Regions from separate parts of the Citrobacter sp. C1 genome, predicted to be linked through region 2. Evidence: predicted binding sites of a transcription regulator. Region 2 holds the regulator's gene; each other region holds the start of a gene.
What was found. The regulator sigma-54, encoded in region 2, starts transcription at its own class of promoters, with help from an activator protein. The targets are predictions, from matches to a motif close to GTTGGCACANNTTTCGCTNT.
Positions count from the first base shown of each region.

Region 1 (3,285 bases), 650 kb from region 2:
GGCGCTGGTTATCCATGGGCGCCATCTCCAGCAGAATAAGGCCATCAGGCAGCCTCTGAGCGGTCACAGAGAGGATATGCGAGTGGCTATCTATCACCAGCGTCACTTCGTTGTCCGTAAAGCCCTGACCCGCTTCCAGGCTCTCTCGCATCAGCCCGATGTTTAATGAGAAATAACTCAGCAGTTCAGAAAGCGGCGTGCCAAACAGTTTGCGGGAACTTTGGGCAAGCAGCTGCTGTGCCGCGGGGTTGGCGTAATGCACCGCCAGCTCATCGTCGACAAGTAAAATGCTGTTAATTAACGAATTGAGGATCTGCCCAGCATCGGGCAGCGTGCCGGTTGCCATTCAGCAGTCTCCTGAAAAAGGTTGCACCAATTTAGTGCATTATAGCTTTCACGTAGAAAAAGCGCGAAGGATCAGTTCGTTGGCGGAGAAAAAAGCCCATCGTGTGATGGGCTGAAAGTTTCCACGGCAACTCAATTCCAGGTTATCGCGCCAGCGCGTGACGCGACCTTATCTGGAAAGTACAACTCAAACGATTAAACGCTGTAGTACAACTCAAACTCTACCGGGTGCGGGGTCATGCGCACGCGGTCATCTTCTTCGCGACGCAGCGTAATGTACGCATCGATCGCTTCATTGGTGAACACGCCGCCTGCAGTCAGGAACTCGCGGTCCAGATCCAGTTCGTTCAGTGCTTCTTCCAGAGAGCCAGCAACCTGTGGGATCTCTTTTGCTTCTTCCGGTGGCAGGTCGTACAGGTTTTTGTCCATTGCTTCGCCCGGGTGGATCTTGTTCTTGATACCATCAAGACCAGCCATCAGCAGTGCTGCAAAGCACAGGTACGGGTTAGCCGCCGGGTCCGGGAAGCGCACTTCAATACGGCGTGCTTTCGGAGAGGCAACGACTGGGATACGGATAGAGGCAGAACGGTTACGGGCAGAGTACGCCAGCATAACCGGTGCTTCGTAACCCGGGACCAGACGCTTGTAGGAGTTGGTGGTCGGGTTCGCCAGGGCGTTGATGGCTTTAGCGTGTTTGATAACGCCACCGATGTAGAACAGCGCCTGCTCAGACAGACCCGCATACTTGTCACCGGAGAACAGGTTTACACCGTTCTTGGACAGGGACATGTGGCAGTGCATACCGGAACCGTTATCGCCGAACATCGGTTTTGGCATAAAGGTCGCCGTTTTACCGAAGCGGTGCGCGACGTTGTGAACGACGTATTTGTAGATCTGAATTTCGTCCGCTTTTTTGGTCATAGTGTTAAAGCGGGTAGCGATTTCGTTCTGGCCCGCAGTCGCCACTTCGTGGTGATGCGCTTCAACGACAAGGCCCATCTCTTCCATGACCAGACACATGGTAGAACGGATGTCCTGGGAAGAATCGACCGGAGGAACAGGGAAGTAACCGCCTTTCACGCCAGGACGATGACCTTTGTTACCACCTTCATATTTGGTGGAGGAGTTCCATGCGCCTTCGATATCATCGATAGCGACGTGGGAACCGGAAATAGAGCTGCCGAAACGGATGTCGTCGAACAGGAAGAATTCTGGCTCTGGCCCGAACAGCACGGTGTCTGCGATGCCGGTAGCACGCAGATATTCTTCAGCGCGTTTTGCGATGGAGCGCGGGTCGCGGTCATAGCCCTGAAGCGTACCCGGTTCCAGGATATCGCAACGGATGATCAGAGTAGACTCTTCAAAGAACGGGTCAATGAGTGCAGTAGAAGCATCTGGCATCAGAACCATGTCTGATTCGTTAATGCCTTTCCAGCCACCGATTGAGGAGCCGTCAAACATTTTGCCTTCTTCAAAGAATTCGGCATTTACCTGATGAGCAGGAATCGTGACGTGCTGTTCTTTACCTTTAGTGTCAGTGAAGCGCAAATCAACAAACTTCACTTCGTGTTCGTTCAGCATCGTCAAAACGTGTTCAGCGGACATACTTACTCTCCCGGATTGGTCATTGTCGTCGTGGTAACGAGGTCTTCAATTCTGCAAAAATTGGCCGTGTCGCCGTAAAAAATATAAAGCGAAATCTGTGCCAACTTTTAAATTGCCCCCAAAAGGCGTTATCATGCGCATCATCGTGCAAAGGGGTTGCACCATGAAGGTTGTATTGCACCATTATAGTGCCTCTTTGTGAACATTAAGCACTATAATGGTGCAATTGACATGAGATTACCCCTTTTAACGCTCCGTGAATGTGATCACAAAGAAACTCTGCAATACTTGTTTGCGGAGGATGTTTGTGATCCTGTTTTGTACTGCGATTAATCCGTGTACAATAACGCGCTATTTCTAAAATGCCTGAGGCAAAGTTGTGATCGAAAATTTGCGTAACATCGCCATCATCGCGCACGTAGACCATGGTAAAACCACCCTGGTAGACAAGCTGCTCCAACAATCCGGTACATTCGACTCTCGTGCCGAAACCCAAGAGCGCGTGATGGACTCCAACGATTTGGAGAAAGAGCGTGGGATTACCATCCTCGCTAAAAACACCGCTATCAAGTGGAATGACTACCGTATCAACATCGTTGATACCCCGGGACACGCCGACTTCGGTGGTGAAGTTGAACGTGTAATGTCCATGGTAGACTCCGTGCTGCTGGTGGTTGATGCAATGGACGGTCCGATGCCGCAGACGCGCTTCGTGACCAAAAAAGCCTTTGCTCATGGCCTGAAGCCAATTGTTGTTATCAACAAAGTTGACCGTCCTGGCGCGCGTCCTGACTGGGTTGTTGACCAGGTATTCGACCTGTTCGTTAACCTCGACGCGACCGACGAACAGCTGGACTTCCCGATCGTTTACGCTTCAGCGCTGAACGGTATCGCAGGTCTGGATCACGAAGATATGGCGGAAGACATGACCCCGCTGTATCAGACCATCGTTGACCGTGTACCGGCTCCGAACGTTGACCTTGATGGCCCGCTGCAGATGCAAATCTCTCAGCTGGACTACAACAACTACGTGGGTGTTATCGGCATCGGTCGCATCAAGCGCGGTAAAGTTAAACCGAACCAGCAGATCACTATCATTGATAGCGAAGGCAAAACTCGCAACGGTAAAGTCGGTAAAGTTCTGACCCATCTGGGTCTTGAGCGTATCGAGAGCGACGTTGCAGAAGCGGGCGACATCATCGCGATCACTGGTCTGGGCGAACTGAACATCTCCGACACCATCTGCGATCCGCAGAATGTTGAAGCGCTGCCGGCGCTGTCTGTTGATGAGCCGACTGTGACCATGTTCTTCAACGTAAACACCTCTCCGTTCTG
Region 1 is NZ_CP115035.1:4,876,391-4,879,675, reverse strand. It holds gene glnL (nitrogen regulation protein NR(II)) at 1-346, opposite strand, end outside; gene glnA (glutamate--ammonia ligase) at 541-1,950, opposite strand; gene typA (ribosome-dependent GTPase TypA) at 2,330-3,285, shown strand, end outside.
Region 1: glnA (glutamate--ammonia ligase) is a predicted target of sigma-54. The motif match lies at 2,036-2,055, and genes of this name have one in related genera.

Region 2 (3,285 bases):
TGGGTTGTTATGCTTCATCCTGTACACCTTCGGTGTCCGTGATGATTTGATACAGCTCCTGATCGCTCTGCGCGGAACGCAGACGGCGACAGATGGTTTTATCCGCCAGACGTTTTGCAACCAGTGACAAGGTGTGCAAATGCGTCTTGGTTTGGTCTGCGGGAACCAGTAGGGCGAACAACAGATCGACCGGTTGATTATCAATGGCGTCGAACGCGATAGGCGTTTCGAGCTGCACAAACACGCCGACCGCGCGCATCGTGTCTTCTTCCAGCTTTCCGTGCGGAATGGCAATACCATTGCCGATGCCGGTACTGCCCATTTTTTCACGCGTCAGAATGGCTTCAAATACCACCTGAGAAGGCAAGCTGAGCTGCTTTGCTGCCAGTTCGCTGATGATTTCCAGAGCGCGTTTTTTGCTTTGGCAGTGAACACCAGAGCGCGTACATTCCTGGTTAAGAACAGTACTCAGTTGTAGAGTCGTATCGTTATTTGTCATAATTTCACCTAAGCGCTAACTGTACAAATGGCCCGTTGTGCTGCACAACAGGCCGTCCTGCACCCGCTAACTGCCCGGACAAGTTAGTGCTGTTTCAGTTTATCTTTATGTTTTGTTAACTGCCGAGCCAGTTTATCAATTAAACCGTCAATGGCGGCGTACATATCCTGACCTTCCGCGCTGGCATGAATTTCGCCACCGTTCACATGCAGTGTTGCATCCGAGATGTGTGTCACCTTCTCCACCTTCAACACAATATAGACCTGATTAATCCGGTCGAAATATTGCTCAAGTTTGGCGAACTTTGTGTTCACAAAGTCACGCAGTGCTTCAGTGATTTCGACGTTGTTTCCAGTGATGTTGAGCTGCATAGTGTCTTCCTTATCGGTTGGGTCAGACCAGCTGTTTGCGCTGGTTAGACGGCGGAATGGATAAAGACTCTCGGTACTTCGCAACGGTGCGGCGTGCCACCATGATACCCTGTTCTGACAGCATAGAGGTTAACTTGCTGTCACTCAGCGGTTTCGCAGGGTTCTCCGCAGCAATTAATTTCTTCACCAGTGCGCGTATCGCTGTAGAAGAGGCTTCGCCCCCGCCCTCAGTGTTGACGTGGCTGGAAAAGAAATACTTGAGTTCAAAAATGCCGCGTGGACTGTGCAGATACTTTTGCGTGGTCACTCGGGAAATGGTTGATTCGTGCATCTCGACGGCTTGGGCGATATCCGCCAGCACCATCGGCTTCATAAATTCTTCGCCTTTCTCAAAGAAGGCTTGCTGTTGCTCAACGATACATCGACTGACGCGCAACAGCGTGTCGTTACGGCTTTCCAGACTTTTAATCAGCCACTTTGCATCCTGGAGATTGGTGCGAATAAACTGGCTGTCGGCATCGTTGCGCGCGCCATTGCACATGGCGGCATAGTGCTGATTAATCTGTAGACGCGGAATGCTGTCGCTGTTCAGTTCGACGACCCAACGATCGTTATGTTTGCGCACCAGTACATCTGGGATCACGTACTCTGGCTCACCGGTTTGGATCGACTGCCCGGGTCTCGGATCCAGCGACTGGATCAGGTTGACGGCTTCTTTCAGCACATCTTCTTTCAACCGGGTAACGCGCATGAGCGAGCGGAAATCGTGATTGGCTAACAGATCGAGGTGATCGCTGATGATCAGGCGGGCTTCTTCCAGCCATGGTGTGGCTTTGTCGAACTGCGACAGTTGAATCAACAGGCAGTCGCGGAGATCTTTCGCCGCCACGCCAACCGGATCAAAACGTTGAACGCGTTTTAGCACGGCTTCGACTTCATCGAGACCAATGTCGTCATCACCCATGCTCTCGAGAATATCATCCAGAGAAACGGTGAGATATCCGGTGTCATCAACCGCATCGACAATTGACGTCGCAATGGCGCGATCGGTATCCGAGAACGGGGTCAATCCCACTTGCCACATCAGGTAATCTTGTAATGATTGCGTGGTTTCACCCTGATAAACAGGCAGTTCGTCGTCGATGTAATCCCCACTGGTGCCCGACGGTGTGCCTGCGGTGTAAATTTCATCCCAACTGGCATCCAGCGGCAGTTCTTCCGGCATCTCTTTTTGTTCGAGAGCATCTGCGGTATCGAGGGAATCGCTGTCCTGTTTTTCCTGGGTATCAATTTCGTCGTGAAGATCGGTTTGCTCGAGCAGTGGGTTACTTTCCAGCGCTTGCTGAAGTTCTTGCTGAAGTTCCAGCGTAGACAACTGCAACAGACGGATAGCCTGTTGTAGCTGAGGCGTCATTGCCAGTTGTTGGCTAAGCCTGAGTTGCAAACCTTGCTTCATGTTCAGAGTGGTTTTCTCCTGCAGTAACGTGACGTCTTCTACCCTATCAGAGTCTGAAGTCTTCCCCAAGGTATACGCGCTTAACGTGTTCGTCTTGCAGTATTTCGGTTGGCGTGCCGTGTGCTATCAGATGTCCCTGACTCACAATATAGGCGCGTTCACAGACCGCCAGCGTTTCACGCACGTTATGGTCGGTGATCAGCACGCCCAGTCCGCTGTCGCGCAGGTGTTCAATGATACGTTTGATATCAATAACGGAGATCGGGTCAACGCCCGCAAATGGTTCATCCAGCAGGATAAATTTCGGATTTGCAGCCAATGCACGAGCGATTTCCACACGGCGACGTTCCCCCCCGGATAGCGACTGTCCCAGGCTGTCCCGCAGGTGTTCGATATGGAACTCTTCCATCAATTCGTTAGCACGATCTTCGCGCTGTTCGCTGGAGAGATCGTCACGAATTTGCAGTACCGCCATCAGGTTATCAAACACGCTCAGACGACGAAAAATAGAGGCTTCCTGCGGTAAATAACCGATGCCGCGACGGGCGCGTGCATGCAGCGGCAGCAGGCTGATGTCTTCGTCATCGATGATGATGTTGCCCGCATCGCGCGGCACAATGCCCACCACCATGTAAAAGGTCGTTGTTTTGCCCGCACCGTTAGGGCCGAGCAGACCGACGATCTCCCCGGAGTTGACGGTCAGACTGACGTCTTCCACCACACGGCGGCCTTTATAGGCTTTTGCAAGGTTCTTTGCAGTTAATGTTGCCATAACGAATCAGTTACCTTTTTTCTCTGCCGGAGCTTTGGTTTTGTTTTTATCCTGCAGCTGTGACGGCACCAGAACGGTAGTGACGCGTTTGCCTTTATCGCTGAAGGCCTGCATTTTCTGCTCTTTTACCAGATAGGTAATTTTGTCGCCGGTGATGTTGCTGTCCACCTGCTCCAGATAGGCTTTA
Region 2 is NZ_CP115035.1:493,444-496,728, forward strand. It holds gene ptsN (PTS IIA-like nitrogen regulatory protein PtsN) at 8-499, opposite strand; gene hpf (ribosome hibernation promoting factor) at 583-870, opposite strand; gene rpoN (RNA polymerase factor sigma-54) at 893-2,326, opposite strand; gene lptB (LPS export ABC transporter ATP-binding protein) at 2,373-3,098, opposite strand; gene lptA (lipopolysaccharide ABC transporter substrate-binding protein LptA) at 3,105-3,285, opposite strand, start outside.

Region 3 (3,285 bases), 560 kb from region 2:
TTATCGATAAGCGTCACCGCTTTACCGGCACGGCAGAAATCCATCGCCAGCTCGCTGCCAATCAAACCACCGCCAACAATCAGGACTCGCTGAGCGTCGCGCAGTTGCGTTTCACAGGCGCGATACTCCTGCTGGCTGTTCAGTGTGAGCATTAACTCACGTCCGGTCACCGGCGGTACAAAGGCTGATGCCCCCGTAGCCAGCACCAGCTTGTCATACTGCCACTGCTTGTCCTGGCTTTTCACTACGTGAGCATCGGCATCGATGTCGGTCACCCAGGTGTGCGGGAACAGGCGCAAATTAAACTGTTCGGCAAACTCCCCCGCCGACTGGCGGGTGAGGTCGTCGGCACGCTGTGCCTGGCTGATAACATGGCTGAGATCGGGCTTGTTGTACTCATCGATGCTGTCAGCGGCAATCAGGGTCAGCGGGACAGTCGCATCCTGCTTACGGATATTTTTGACTAACTGGCGGGCGGCGAAGCCCGAACCAATAATGACAATTCCGCGGCTCATTTTGCCTCCGTAGCCAGTACGTCGAAGACGTCTTTGCCTAATGAACATTCCGGGCACAGGAAGTTTTCCGGCACGTCGCTCCACGGTGTACCCGGTGCGACATCCTGCAGCGGCTCGCCTTTCTCTGGATCGTAGATCCACTGGCAAACGCTGCACTGCATGCAAGGTCCAAGGTCAGCGGCCGCGGCGGCGGCACAGGCGCACTCTTCCTCTTTGGTTGCGGCTTTGACGCTGGTTTCCGGCAGTGGCGCGAGCGCCCACTGACGTGCAATTTCACGACCGTGCTGACGGCACAGTTCCAGCGCATCCAGATCCGGGCGCCATTTGGCTTTCAGGCTCAGGGACATTTCAAAACCGGCATCCTGCAGACGCGTGGACAGACGGTCTACCGCACCGCCGCTCCAGCCGTGTGAGCCGAAGGCGCTGGCGCGTTTATTGCGAAAACGCAGGCCGGTCATCTCTTCGACCAGACCGGCGATCTTCGGCATCATCACGTTGTTCATCGTGGAGGTGCCGACCAGCACGCCTTTAGAGCGGAAGACGTTCGTCAGGACTTCGTTTTTATCGCTGCGGGCGACGTTAAAGATTTTCACTGCCACGTTCGGGTCAACTTCGTTGATGCCCTGGGCAATGGCGTCGGCCATCATACGGGTGTTGTTGGACATGGTGTCGTAGAAAATGGTGATGCGGTCTTCCTGATAATCCGCCGCCCATTTCAGGTACATCTCAACGATCTGCGTTGGGTTGTCGCGCCATACCACACCGTGAGAGGTGGCAATCATGTCAACCGGCAGATTGAAGCCGAGGATTTCAGTGATTTTTGGCGTAACCAGGCGGCTGAACGGTGTCAGGATGTTGGCGTAGTAGCGCTGGCACTGTTCGAACAGTTCAGTCTGATCTACTTCGTCGTTGAACAGACGTTCGTCACAGTAGTGCTGACCAAAAGCATCGTTACTGAACAGCACGGCGTCACCGGTCATGTAAGTCATCATGCTGTCCGGCCAGTGCAGCATCGGGGTTTCAACGAAGATCAGCTGTTTGCCGTTACCGATATCCAGTGAGTCACCGGTTTTTACCACGTTGAAGTTCCATTCCGGGTGATGGTGGTGGCCGGTGATGGAGTCAATAGCGTTAGCGGTGCAGTAAATCGGCGTGTCCGGGATGCAGGACATCAGCTCGGTCAGCGCACCGGCGTGGTCTTCTTCTGCATGGTTAATGATGATGTAGTCAATATCTGCCAGGTCAATTTCATTGCGCAGATTCTGCACGAATTCACGGCTAAACTTGTGGTCTACTGTATCGATCAGGACATTTTTTTCTTCACGGATAAGATAGCTGTTGTAGCTGCTACCGCGCAGCGTTTTGTATTCGGTCCCGTGGAAATCACGAACTTCCCAGTCACGTTGGCCAACCCAATGAATGTTATTTTTAACCAGAATAGACATAGCAACCTCAGTAATTAATTTAGCGTGTTTCTAAAAAAGATGTTTTGCTTATTGCAGGTTGCGTGCCAACTTTTTATTTAATTGATTTATAACAGTTTAATGTTTTACCTCTCTAAATGAGCTGTCAAAATGACTATGCTTTTTGTTGTCAATATGACAATATGCATTGTCAAAATGACAATGAGGTAGCCATGAGTTTTTCCGTTGATGTGCTGGCGGGTATCGCCATTGAATTACAAAGCGGTATTGGGCATCAGGATCGTTTTCAACGCCTGATCACGACGCTGCGTCAGGTGCTGGAGTGTGATGCGTCGGCGCTGCTGCGCTATGAATCACGACAGTTTATTCCGCTGGCGATCGACGGGCTGGCGCAGGATGTTCTCGGCAGACGTTTTACGCTGGAGGGGCATCCGCGTCTGGAAGCGATTGCCCGCGCCGGGGACGTGGTGCGTTTTCCAGCCGACAGCGATTTGCCCGATCCGTACGATGGGCTGATCCCCGGCCAGGAAAGCCTGAAGGTCCATGCCTGCATTGGGCTGCCGCTGTTTGCCGGACAAAATTTGATTGGCGCGCTGACGCTGGATGGTATGGAGCCAGATCAGTTCGATGTCTTCAGCGATGAAGAGCTTAGGTTGATTGCTGCACTGGCGGCGGGGGCGCTGAGCAATGCGCTGCTGATTGAACAGCTGGAAAGCCAGAATATGCTGCCGGGTTCGTCCACCGCTTTCGAACAGGTGACGGAAACGCAGATGATTGGCCTGTCGCCTAATATGATGCAGCTGAAAAAAGAGATTGAGATTGTGGCAGGCTCCGATCTTAACGTCTTAATCAGCGGCGAAACGGGAACCGGGAAAGAGCTGGTGGCGAAAGCAATTCATGAAGGCTCGCCGCGTGCGGTGAATCCGCTGGTGTATCTTAACTGTGCCGCGTTGCCAGAAAGCGTCGCGGAAAGCGAACTGTTTGGCCATGTGAAAGGCGCCTTTACCGGGGCCATCAGCAACCGTAGCGGCAAGTTTGAAATGGCGGACAACGGCACGCTGTTCCTGGACGAGATTGGCGAACTGTCACTGGCGTTGCAGGCCAAGCTGCTGCGCGTGTTGCAGTACGGTGATATTCAGCGAGTGGGTGACGATCGCAGCCTGCGGGTGGATGTTCGCGTGCTGGCGGCCACCAACCGTGATTTACGCGAAGAGGTGCTGGCCGGGAATTTCCGTGCCGACCTGTTCCACCGCCTGAGCGTCTTTCCCCTTTCGGTACCGCCGCTGCGTGAGCGCGGTGAAGATGTGGTTTTGCTGGCGGGTTATTTTTGCGAACAGTGCCGGCTG
Region 3 is NZ_CP115035.1:1,057,856-1,061,140, forward strand. It holds gene norW (NADH:flavorubredoxin reductase NorW) at 1-515, opposite strand, end outside; gene norV (anaerobic nitric oxide reductase flavorubredoxin) at 512-1,960, opposite strand; gene norR (nitric oxide reductase transcriptional regulator NorR) at 2,152-3,285, shown strand, end outside.
Region 3: norV (anaerobic nitric oxide reductase flavorubredoxin) is a predicted target of sigma-54. The motif match lies at 2,011-2,030, and genes of this name have one in related genera.